DNA from 3 places in the Serratia sp. TSA_105.2 genome. Region 1 is predicted to be linked to each of the others. Evidence: predicted binding sites of a transcription regulator. Region 1 holds the regulator's gene; each other region holds the start of a gene.
The links. Region 1 encodes Fur, which represses iron uptake genes when iron is present. Its sites were predicted from a motif close to ATAATAATGAGAACNACTATCAA; they were not measured.

Region 1 (4,019 bases):
GGCGCATGGCATCGACAGAATGCAGGCCTGGCAGGATGGCCTGAAAGACGCCGAGAACGCGAAGGCGTTCGCCACCTCGCGCGTGGGCGTCAACTTCTGGGATACCCTGTACTGGGGCGGTTTCGATAGCGTCAACGACTGGGCCAACAAAGGGTATGAAGTGGTGGTTTCCAACCCGGACTACGTCTATATGGACTTCCCTTACGAGGTGAACCCGGACGAGCGCGGTTACTACTGGGGCACCCGCTTCAGCGACGAGCGCAAGGTGTTCAGCTTCGCGCCGGACAACATGCCACAGAACGCGGAAACCTCGGTCGACCGCGACGGCAACCACTTCAACGCCAAGAGCGACAAGCCGTGGCCGGGTGCCTACGGGCTGTCCGCTCAGCTGTGGAGCGAAACCCAGCGCACCGATCCGCAGATGGAATACATGATCTTCCCACGCGCGCTGTCAGTGGCTGAACGCGCCTGGCACCGCGCCGGTTGGGAGCAGGACTATCGCGCCGGCCGCGAATACAAAGGCGGGGAAACCCACTTTGTCGATACCAAGACGCTGGAGAAAGACTGGCTGCGCTTCGCCAATATCCTGGGGCAGCGTGAACTGGCCAAGCTGGACAAGGGCGGCGTCGCTTATCGTCTGCCGGTGCCGGGCGCACGCGTAGCGGGCGGCAAGCTGGAGGCGAATATCGCGCTGCCGGGGTTGGGCATCGAGTACTCCACCGACGGCGGCAAGCAGTGGCAGCGCTATGACGCCAAGGCCAAGCCGGCGATCTCCGGTGAAGTGCAGGTGCGTTCGGTCAGCCCGGACGGCAAACGCTACAGCCGCGCCGAGAAGGTCTAGGCCCGGTGCAATGGCCTGCTGCCCTGGCGGCGGCCGTATAACGAAGGGGGAATGCGTTCGCCCGCGCGTGTCGGCGTAGGGCGGACGTTGTAGTGAGAGTAGTACGTGGAGTCGCTGTGCCGCTGCAATTGTGATATTTCATGACATGATTTTCCCCGGCCTGTCCGGGGATTTTTTTGTCTGCTGCACAGCGGGCATAAAAAAACCGCCTCGGTGTGAGGCGGTTTTTCATAGCCGGTCAGGCTTATTTCTTGTCGTGCAGCGTTTCGTCTTCGCGGCAGTCACCGGTTTCGCAGTGGCCGTACAGATACAGGCTGTGGTTGGTGAGCTTGATGCCGTGTTGCTTGGCGATATCACGCTGGCGCACTTCGATGGATTCGTCGCTGAATTCGATCACTTTGCCGCAGTCCAGGCAAATAAGATGATCGTGGTGATGCTGTTGGGTCAGCTCGAACACGGACTTGCCGCCTTCGAAATTGTGACGTGTCACAATGCCCGCATCGTCAAACTGGTTCAGTACGCGATAAACCGTTGCCAGCCCGATCTCTTCGCCCATATCAATCAGTTTTTTGTACAAATCTTCCGCACTGACGTGATGGCATTCCGGATTTTGCAGTACTTCCAGGATTTTGAGTCGCGGAAGCGTGACTTTTAAGCCGGCCTTCTTCAATGCGATGTTGTTGTCGGTCATGCGAATTCAGTCCTGTTACTATGCTAATCAAGTTGAGGCGTACTCGCCTGTGGCATCGGTCGGCACAAAGAGTTAATGCGTCTCATTATAGAACCGGTTGTACTAAATGGAAACCGCCGGTTGTTAACAAAGATATAATTGCACTATTGCATGTTTTGCATGCAACGCCTTGATGGATGGGATAAACCGATATCTCAGTCTACCGTGACGGGGTGGGAAGTTACAAATCTGTAGCTTCTATCGCAGCAATCCCTGCTGCCGATGACGGCCCTGTGGGCACACTATGCACTTTACAGGGCCTTTGTTCAACCTTTCGCCAGTGCCGGGGCTTAGCCGACGATATCGGCCAGGCTCAGCTCTTCGACGATCTGTTTGACCCAAGCGTCCACGCGCTCGTTGGTCAGCTCCGGCTGACGGTCTTCGTCGATCGCCAAACCGATGAAGTGGTCGTCGTCCGCCAGGCCTTTGGAGGCCTCGAAGTGGTAGCCTTTGGTCGGCCAGTGGCCCACGATGGCCGCGCCGCGCGGTTCGATGATGTCGCGAATGGTGCCCATCGCGTCACAGAAGTATTCCGCGTAGTCTTCCTGGTCGCCGCAGCCGAACAGCGCCACCAGTTTGCCGTTGAAGTCGACTTCTTCCAGCGTCGGGAAGAAATCATCCCAGTCACACTGCGCTTCACCGTAATACCAGGTCGGGATACCCAGCAGCAGGATATCGAACCCTTCCAGGTCTTCTTTGCTGCTTTTAGCGATGTCATGCACTTCAGAGACGTCGTCGCCAAACTGTTTCTGGAGAATTTTCTGGATCATTTTGGCAATGTTTTCGGTATTGCCAGTGTCGCTGCCAAAGAAAATGCCTACAGTAGCCATATCGCGTATAACCTTTAAATTCAAGTAATTGCATTACTCGACGCCGGCACTGCCGCCGCTGACGCCGATTAAAATGATGCCATGGCAAGAGCCTTTCGCCTCCGGGGCGGGCGCCGACAGGCGCAGTCTCTTACCGGTAAATGCGTATCATGCCAGAAAGTGGCGCCGGGGTTTTATCGCATTTATGCGATGCCGGAGAATGAAGAAAAGCGTGGTCGATCCGGCGTTGTCCTTAACGCCGCGCCGCGCGTGCGGCCGAAGAGATCAATGTTCCGGCTGTTCTTCCGCCAGTTGTGCCAACAGCATCTGCTCGATGAGTTCGCTGCGGCTGATGTTGCGCTGTTCCGCCAGTTTGTTCAGGGCGTCCACCGCATCCGCGTTGATTTTCAGCTCTACGCGCCGCAATCCACGCACTTTATCGCGCCGTAACTGATTGCGCTTATTGATTCTAAGCTGTTCATCGCGGGAAAGCGGGTTGGTTTTCGGGCGCCCCGGACGGCGTTCATCTGCGAACAGATCCAGCGTCGTGCGATCCGTTTGTTCTTTTGCCATAGGTAGCGGTACTGCAAGGGAGTTTGCATCAAAAAGCGCTCGCACGCTTCCGGAGGCATCGGTTAACACACTTCGGGCCAATAAACCCTAACCCAAATTCACCCCCGAACCGGCGTTCGCGAACGCGCTGGCGCGGCGGCAAAATTATAGCGCGCCATATTACCCCAGCAGATGGAGCGGCGACAATGCCTAACTGCGGGCTAAACGCGCTAAGCCGTTATCTTTAGCGCGTTTTTTCGCCAGGTGAGCGCACTTTTCAGGCTTCGTCGAGAAAACGGTGGATGGCGCGCAGCACCGCCTCCGGCTTTTCGGCGTGCACCCAATGGCCGGTGCCGGCAACGACGTGCGCGCGGGCCTGCGGGAACTGGCGCGCGATGTCTGCACGGTAACTGTCCTGCACGTACGGCGACAGGCCGCCGCGAATGAACAGGATTGGGTGCGGCCAGGCCGGCACATCCTGCCAGCCGGTGATGTCTTCGTAACGTTCGATCAGCACCGGCAGGTTGAAGCGCCATTCGCCGTTGTGGAAGGACTTCAGCAGGAACTGGATCACGCCTTCTTCCTGCAGATAGTCGCGCATCAGCTGGGCGGCCGCCTGGCGCTGGGTGATGCCGGCGGCGCTGACGGCCTTCAGCGCGGCGAAGATCTCGTCGTGACGGCGGGTCTGGTAATCCACCGGCGCGACGTCGATGACGATCAGCCTGGCTATGCGCTCGGGCGCGATGGCGGTCAGCGCCATCGCCGCTTTGCCGCCCATCGAATGACCGATGACGATCGCTTTCTCCAGCTGCAGTTCGTCGAGCAGCGCCAGCAGATCCTGCGCCATGGCGGGGTAGTTCATGTCGTCGGCGCGCGGGGAGAGGCCGTGGTTGCGCAGATCGACCTTGATCACCGTGTGCTGTTTATGCAGATCGCGCGCCAGCACGCCCAGGTTGTCCAGATTGCCGAACAGCCCGTGGATCAGCAGCACCGGCAGCGCGTCTGACTCGGCGGCCAGCAGTTGATAATGTAATTTCATGGCGAAGTTCATACTGAGAGAGATTCAGATTAGGGTATCATGATTGAA
Region 2 (4,019 bases), on a different contig from region 1:
GATGACTTCAGATGGCGTCAGTGAAAAAAAATAAACGCATTACCATCAGTGACATCGCCACGCTGGCCGGGGTGTCGAAATCGACCGCCAGCCTGGTGCTGAACGGCCGCAGCAAGGAATACCGGGTGTCCGACGACACCCGCGATCGCATTCTGGCGCTGGCGCACGAACACCATTATCAGCCCAGCATCCACGCCCGCTCTTTGCGCTCCAACCGCAGCCACACGCTGGGGCTGGTGGTGCCGGAGATGACCAACTACGGCTTTGCGGTGATCTCGCGCGAGCTGGAAACGCTGTGCCGCGAAGCCGGTCTGCAGCTGTTGATCGCCTGCACCGATGAAAACCCGGCGCAGGAGATGATGGCGGTGAACAGTCTGGTGCAGCGGCAGGTCGACGGCCTGATCGTCGCCTCCAGCCAGCTGAACGACGCGGAATACCAGAAGATCAACGCCGGGCTGCCGGTGGTGCAGATGGACCGTCTGATCGCCGGTTCCGAACTGCCGCTGGTGATCACCGACTCGGTTAATGCGACCGCCGACCTGGTGGAAAAGGTCGCGCGCCAACATCCGGATGAGATCTATTTTCTCGGCGGGCAGCCGCGCATTTCACCGACCCGCGATCGGCTGGCCGGCTTCCAGCTTGGCCTGGAGCGCGCCGGCGTGACGTGCAAACCGGAATGGATCATCAACGGCAGCTACCACCCCAGCTCAGGTTACGAGATGTTCGCTCAGCTGTGCGCACAGCTGGGGCGTCCGCCCAAAGCGCTGTTTACCGCCGCCTGCGGCCTGTTGGAAGGGGTATTGCGTTATCTGACGCAGCATCAGCTGATGGAGAGCGACATCCACCTGTGCAGCTTCGACGATCACTACCTGTTCGATTGCATGACGCTGAAGATAGACACGGTCGCTCAGGACTGCCGGGCGCTGGCGCAACATAGCTTCAGCCAGGTCACCGCGCTCATCGACGAGCGGCCGCTGGAACAGCATGCGCTTTATCTGCCGGGCCGCATCCACTGGCGCCATGCCGGTTCCCGGGCGTTGTTGTCCGGGGAGTGATGTCTCTGAATCAATAAAAAAGGGCGCCTGAGCGCCCTTTATCGTGTTGCTGCCGCTACTTGGCGGCGCCTTCCATGCCCACCAGCCCCACTTTCAGGTAACCGGCTTTACGCAGGGTGTCCATCACGCTCATCAGCGTTTCATAGTCCACGCTCTTGTCCGCCTGGAAGAAGATGGTGGTTTCTTTGTTCGCCTGAGTGCGTTGATCCAGCACCGAAGTCAGCTGATCGGCATTCACCGGCTGATCGCCAACGTAGAGCTGCTTGTCGGCCTTCACCGACAGGAACACCGGTTTCTCCGGCCGCGGCTGCGGTTTGGCGGAAGAAGCCGGCAGATCGACGCGAATATCTACCGTTGCCAACGGCGCGGCCACCATAAAGATGATCAACAGCACCAACATGACGTCGATAAACGGCGTCACGTTGATTTCATGCAGTTCGCCGCTGTCGTCCAGATCTTCATTTAAGCGCATCGCCATGACTCACCCCGCCCGCAGTTGGTGTGCGTGCTGTGAGCGCTTGGCTTCCGCCGTTGCGGCCAGATCCAGATCGCGGCCCTGCAGCAGCAAGACCTGCGCTGCCACGTCGCCTACCTGGGCGCGATGGCCGCTGATGACGCGGGCGAAGATGTTGTAGATAACGACTGCTGGGATCGCCGCCACCAGGCCCATCGCAGTCGCCAGCAGCGCCTCTGCGATGCCCGGCGCCACGACCGCCAGGTTGGTGGTCTGCGAATGGGCGATGCCGATAAAGCTGTTCATGATGCCCCAGACGGTACCGAACAGGCCGACGAACGGCGAGATGGCGCCGATGGTGGCCAGGAAGCCGTTGCCGCGGCCCATGTTGCGGCTGTAGGCCGCCACGCGGCGCTCGAGGCGGAAACCGGTGCGTTCCTTGATGCCGTTGTTGTCGTTGGATTCCGCAGACAGCTCCAGCTCATTTTGCGCATCGTTCAGCAGTACCGCACTGACGCTCTCCGGGGAGAAGTTTTGCGCCAGTTCGGAAGCCTCATCCAGCGAGCGCGCTTCGGCCAGCGCCAACTGCTCGCGGCGCAGACGACGTTTGGCACGCAGCAGTTCGCTGCCTTTGGCGAACAGAATGGTCCAGGTCACGATAGACGCCAGCACCAGGCCGATCATCACCGCTTTCACCACCGCGTCGGCGTGCTGGTACATACCCCAAATGGACAGGTCCATGCCGCGGGTTTCCGGTGGCTGGATCGTCGGTGCCGGGTTCACCGGCGTGATGCTCTCCGGCGCGGCGGCTGCAGCAGGTGCAGGCGCGGTGGTCGGCGCAACGCTTTCGGTAACGGCCGGATTGGCCGCCGGCGCTGCCTGCGCGCTGCCGGCCAGCCCCACAACCAGCACCATAGAAGCCATCAGGCTGCGGCCAAAGGCCTTGCCCCACTGCGCCCGGCCCTGGCCGAACGATCCTTGATTTAAATTCTTGCCAGCCGTTTTCACGCTGTGCCTCCACCCATTACCGATCAAAATTAAGGAATAATTCAGCGTGCGATCATATCAAACCAACCGGGGATTGATAGTAGTTCTCATTATTATTTACCAAATAAACGAGAAAATTTTAGCCAACCCCGCCGCAAAGCGCCAATCCGCGCCCGTTCACCGCCAAACGCCCCTTTTATAGGGTTATTTCGTTACTTTTCTCCCACAACGACGCAACAACGCCACGCTGCCGAACGGCGTCTTGACCGAGGAATGGGCTTCTCTCTCGCACCAGGGCAGAAGGATGAGGCGAGAAAGGCGCGCCTGGCAGCCAATAATAGCCGTTTCTGTATCTGGAAGTTAAAACGTCTGGATGGCTATATTAACTCATGCTAACGTAAGGGCTATCGCAAACGGGCACGTGCAGAGCAACCAAAGGTGAGCCAGGTACCATGACGTCAAAACACATCGAAACCACGCTGATCGGCGCCGGCCGCGGCAAACGCTACACCCAGGGCTCCGTCAATCCCGTCACGCAACGCGCCTCTTCTTTGGTCTTCGACTCCGTCGCCGCCAAAAAGCACGCCACCGCGCAACGCGCCCACGGCGAGCTGTTTTACGGCCGACGCGGCACGCTGACCCACTTCGCCCTGCAGGATGCGATGGTGGAACTGGAGGGCGGCGCCGGCTGCGTGCTGTACCCTTGCGGCGCAGCGGCGGTGGCCAATGCGATCCTGTCGTTCGTCGGCGCCGGCGATCACCTGCTGGTCACCGGTTCGGCGTACGAACCGACCCAGGATTTCTGCTCCCACATCCTCGGCCGCATGAACGTCAGCACCACCTATTTCGATCCGCTGATCGGCGCCGACATCGCCAATCTTATCCAGCCCAATACCCGCGTGGTGTTCCTGGAATCCCCCGGCTCCATCACCCTGGAAGTGCAGGACATTCCGGCGATGGTGCAGGCCATTCGCGCCGTGGCGCCGGAGGTGGTGATCATGATCGACAATACCTGGGCGGCGGGCGTGCTGTTCAAGGCGTTGGATTTCGACATCGACATTTCTATTCAGGCCGGCACCAAATACCTGATTGGCCATTCCGATTACATGCTCGGCACCGCCGTCGCCAACGCGCGCTGTTGGGATCAACTGCGCGAGTACTCCTATCTGATGGGGCAGATGGTGGATGCCGACACCGCCTATATGGCGAGCCGCGGCCTGCGCACCCTGAGCGTGCGCCTGAAGCAGCACGAGCGCAGCAGCATTGAGGTCGCCAACTGGCTGGCCGAACGGCCGGAGGTGGCGACGGTCAATCACCCGGCCCTGCCCAGCTGCAAGGGCCACGAGTTCTACCGCCGCGACTTCAGCGGCTGCAACGGGCTGTTCTCTTTCGTGCTGAAAGAGCGGCTGGACGATGCGCAGCTGGCCGCCTACCTGGACAACTTCAGCCACTTCAGCATGGCCTACTCCTGGGGCGGCTTCGAGTCGCTGATCCTGGCCAACCAGCCGGAAGAGCTGGAAGCG
Region 3 (4,019 bases), on a different contig from region 1:
TCTCAACTCGAACTTTTGCGATCGGTCGCCGACGGCATCGCCGCGTTGTTTTTCCCGAATGCGGAAGTGGTGATCCACGATCTGGCCACCAACAAGATTGCCTATCTGGCGAACAACCTGTCGAAGCGCAAACCGGGTGACGACGCCGGGCTGGACGACTTCGAGCTCGCCGGCGGCGCCGGCGTGACCGGCCCCTATGAGAAGCTGAACTGGGACGGCAAAAAGATGCGCTCGGTGAGCATCGCCGCGCGCGACGAGCAGGGCAAGCCCAGCTATCTGCTGTGCATCAACCTGAGCACCGCGATGTTCGAGGATGCCCGCAACGCGCTGGACATGTTCCTGTCGGTCACGCGGCTGCAGCCACAGCCACAAGCGCTGTTCAAAGATGACTGGCAGGAGAAGATCAACACCTTCCTGCACGACTGGCTGCGGCGCGAAAACGCCGCGCTCGGTGCGTTGAGCCGCGAACAGAAACGGCGGCTGGTCAGCGATCTCTATCATCAGGGGGCGTTCAAGGCCAAAAGCGCCGCCGACTACATCGCCAACGTGCTGTCGATGGGGCGCGCCACGGTGTACAAGCATTTGCGAGAGCTGAAGCAGGAGTAAAGGCGGCGGGAAAGGCGGAAGAAATGGGCGGCGCTGGCCGCCCATTTTTGTTACCAGCGGTAGTTGACCGAAGCGATGATGCTGCGGCCGCTGCCGTAGAAGCAGGCGTACTCGCCGCTGCAGGATGAAACGTATTTCTTGTCCGTCAGGTTCTGCACGTTGAGCTGGAGAGCCGCACCGCGCAGCGCCGACGAAGCCTGGCCGAGGTCATATTTCACCATGGCGTCGTACAGCGTGTAGTGCGGCACATCGTACTGGCCGATGGCGTCGGCCGGCGCATCGCCGATGTAACGCACGCCGCTGCCGACGGTCAGGCCGTTCAGCGCGCCGCTCAGGAAGCTGTAGCTGCCCCAGGCGGACGCCGCGTGGCGAGGGATGCCCGCCGGGCTGTGGCCAATTTCGTCCGCCGAGTTGGAGTCTTTGGTCACTACGTCGGTGTAGGTATAGGCGGCGGTCAGCTTGATCTCCGGCGTCGGCTGAGCGTGCACTTCCGCCTCAATCCCTTTGGATTTCACCTCACCGATCTGCTCGTAGGCGGAGGTGAGACGGTTGTAAGACGCCACATTGCGCTGGGTAATGTCGAACCAGGAGAGGGTCAGCAGGGTGTTGCCGCCCGGGATCTGGTATTTCACGCCCACCTCGGTTTGTTTGCCGGTGGTCGGCTTGAGCGGATCGGCGCCCGGCGCGCTCGGGTACAGGTTAGGATCGAACGAGGTGCTGTAGCTGACATACGGTGAAATGCCGTTGTCGAAGGCGTAAAGCAGGCCCGCGCGGCCGGTAAACTGAGCATCGTTGTAGGTCTGCTCTTTACCGCCGCTGGTGCGATCGCGGGTGTTGACCTGCGACCAGTCCTGACGGCCGGACAGCAGCAGGTTCCAGTTATTCCACTCCAGCTGGTCCTGCAGATACACCCCGACCTGATTCAGCGTCTTCAAGTCGCTGGAAGCCAGCGCCAGCGTGCTGCCATCGATGCTGGGGCGAACCGGGTTGGCCCAGTCGATCGGGTAGTCGTTGCCGCGATCGCGATACATCTTCGAATCGATATGGCTGTAGCGGTAATCCAGCCCGCCCAGCACCGTGTGCTTCACCTCGCCGGTGTCGAACAACCCCTTAAGCTGGTTATCCACGCCAAACTCGTTGGTCATCTGCGTTTCATGCTGCGCCATGCGGGTGACGGTGTGGTCGTTGACCTTCGAGTTTACGTTATAAACCAGATATTTATAGTCTTCATCGCGGTGGGTGAAGCGCAGGTTCTGGGTGAACGACAGCGCATCGCTGAAGTTATGCTCGAGGCTGTAGCCGATCGACGCCTGCTCGCGCCGCGACTTGTTGAAGCTGGGTTCGCTGATGTTGAAGTCGTAGGGCACATAGCCCGCGCTGGTCGGGAACAGCGTGCCGGCGCGCGGCAGGAAGTTGCGCGATCCGGCTTTCGGATCGTTCTGGTAGCTGGTCAGCAGCGTAAAGCTGGTGTCTTCATTCGGCAGCCAGGTGAAGGCCGGCGCGATGGCCACCCGTTGCTGCTTGCTGTCTTTGACAAACTCATGCTCGGTTCTGGCGATACCGTTCAGGCGATAGAACAGGGTGTTGTCGTCGTTGAGTTTGCCGCCGAAATCGAACGCCGTTTCCGCCAGATGGCGGTTGCCGGTGCTGAATTTGACTTCGTGAATGCTCTGGGCGGTAGGGCGTTTACTGGTCATCACCACCACGCCGCCGGGGCTGACCTGGCCGTACAGCACGCCGGCCGGGCCGTGCACCATCTCCACGCGCTCCAGCAGCCAGGGATCGATCTGCCCGGCGCCGCCGTTTTGGCTCGAGAGGCCAAAGTGCAGGCCGTCGAGCAGCTTGGGCGCATAGCGGAAGCCGCGGCTGATCACTTCGTCATTGCGGTTGGAGTTGCCGCGGTAGGTGGTGATCACCCCACTGGTGTAGTTCAGCGCGTCGGCGACCGACGCCGGCTCCTGGTCGTTCATCTGCTCGCGCGTGACCACCGAGATGGACTGCGGGGTTTTGCGCAGAGGGGCGGCGGTCTTGGTGCCGGCGGCGCTCTCTTTGGCGACGATCCCTTTGACCGGCGCGGTCACGTTGTTTTGCGCGTCGGCGGTCACCAAAATCGTCTCGTCCGCTGCGGCGGACGCGTGTTGCGCCAAGGGCAATAAAGCCAGCGCCGATCCCAGCAACAGACGCTTGGCGGACATCGCCTCTGCGTTCGCGTTTACTATCCCTTTGTTTTTAATCTTCATTATCTCTCCTGCATACCTGCGTTGTGTGTCATGCCACCCTGATAAACCCCTAAATGCCGACAAGCGGTCTTCTCCCGTCGGCGCGGAAACGCCGTGTGCACGACGGTAAAAATCCGACAAATAGTATTGAAAATGATAATGAGTATCAATACGATTGTCAGGTTTTGTAAAAGACACTCATGTTATGTAAGGGGCGCTATGGAGTTTTTGCCGGAAAAGAGGCCGGAAAACGGTCGCGAGGGATTGGCGGCGCAGTGGCTGCGTGAAGAGGCGGCAGGACAGCCCGCGTGGTGGCAGAAGGTTGCCGCTAACGGCACGCCTGTCGTCGAACCGCACGACGACCGCCACGTCAAAATGACCTGGCTATGGCGCGATCCCGCCGGCGATGAACGGCACTCGCCGATACGCCGCGTTTACGCCGATATCAACGGCATTACCGATCACCACAGCACGTCCCCCAGCAGCCTGACCAGGCTGCCCGGCACCGACGTTTGGTACGGCGCCGCCGTTATCGAACGCCGCTGGCGCGGCAGCTACAGCCTGATCCCCATTACCGACCGGGATCTTCCCCCCGTATTCAGCGACGACGACACGTTGCGCGATCGCCAGCAGCGCGCCTGGTGGGTATCGCTGTTCCCGTTGGCGATCGCCGATCCGCTGAATCGCCTCTCGCTGGGGCCGTCTCATCGCCCGCGGCCGGTTTCCCTGGCGCAAGGGCCGGATGCCGACGATCAAAGCGCCTGGCAGGCCGCCAATCGGCCATTGGACGAGGCGCGGCTACAGCTTTTTCAGTGGCGCAGCGAACGTCTGGATAACCAGCGGCGCGTTTGGCTGTATGCCAGCGGCGACGCGGCGGTGAAAGCGAATCGCCCGCTGGTGCTACTGCTCGATGGCCAAAACTGGATCGAAAGGCACGCGCTGTTGCCGGTGATCGAGCACGAAACCGCAAGAGGGCACCTGCCGCCCGCGTGCTGGCTGCTGATCGATGCGATCGACGGTGAACACCGGGAAAACGAGCTGCCCTGCAACGCCGCCTTCTGGCAGGCAATCATCGAAGAGCTGCTGCCGCAGGCGCAGAAGCGCGAAGCGTTCAGCGAGGAAGGGGCGCGCACCGTCGTCGCCGGCCAAAGCTACGGCGGGCTGGCAGCGTTATATGCTGGTGTGCACTGGCCG

Region 2: a site for Fur is predicted at 2,591-2,613, ahead of exbB (tol-pal system-associated acyl-CoA thioesterase). Genes of this name have one in related genera too.
Region 3: a site for Fur is predicted at 2,973-2,995, ahead of fes (enterochelin esterase). Genes of this name have one in related genera too.

What each region holds. Positions count from the first base shown of each region.
Region 1 is NZ_JBQZFT010000002.1:618,332-622,350, reverse strand. It holds gene ACUTSC_RS09385 (family 20 glycosylhydrolase) at 1-841, shown strand, start outside; gene fur (ferric iron uptake transcriptional regulator) at 1,086-1,532, opposite strand; gene fldA (flavodoxin FldA) at 1,862-2,401, opposite strand; gene ybfE (LexA regulated protein) at 2,666-2,953, opposite strand; gene ybfF (esterase) at 3,210-3,983, opposite strand.
Region 2 is NZ_JBQZFT010000001.1:293,383-297,401, reverse strand. It holds gene ACUTSC_RS01305 (substrate-binding domain-containing protein) at 12-1,055, shown strand; gene exbD (TonB system transport protein ExbD) at 1,111-1,533, opposite strand; gene exbB (tol-pal system-associated acyl-CoA thioesterase) at 1,537-2,517, opposite strand; gene metC (cystathionine beta-lyase) at 2,949-4,019, shown strand, end outside.
Region 3 is NZ_JBQZFT010000001.1:554,197-558,215, forward strand. It holds gene ACUTSC_RS02450 (helix-turn-helix transcriptional regulator) at 1-606, shown strand, start outside; gene ACUTSC_RS02455 (TonB-dependent siderophore receptor) at 657-2,846, opposite strand; gene fes (enterochelin esterase) at 3,045-4,019, shown strand, end outside.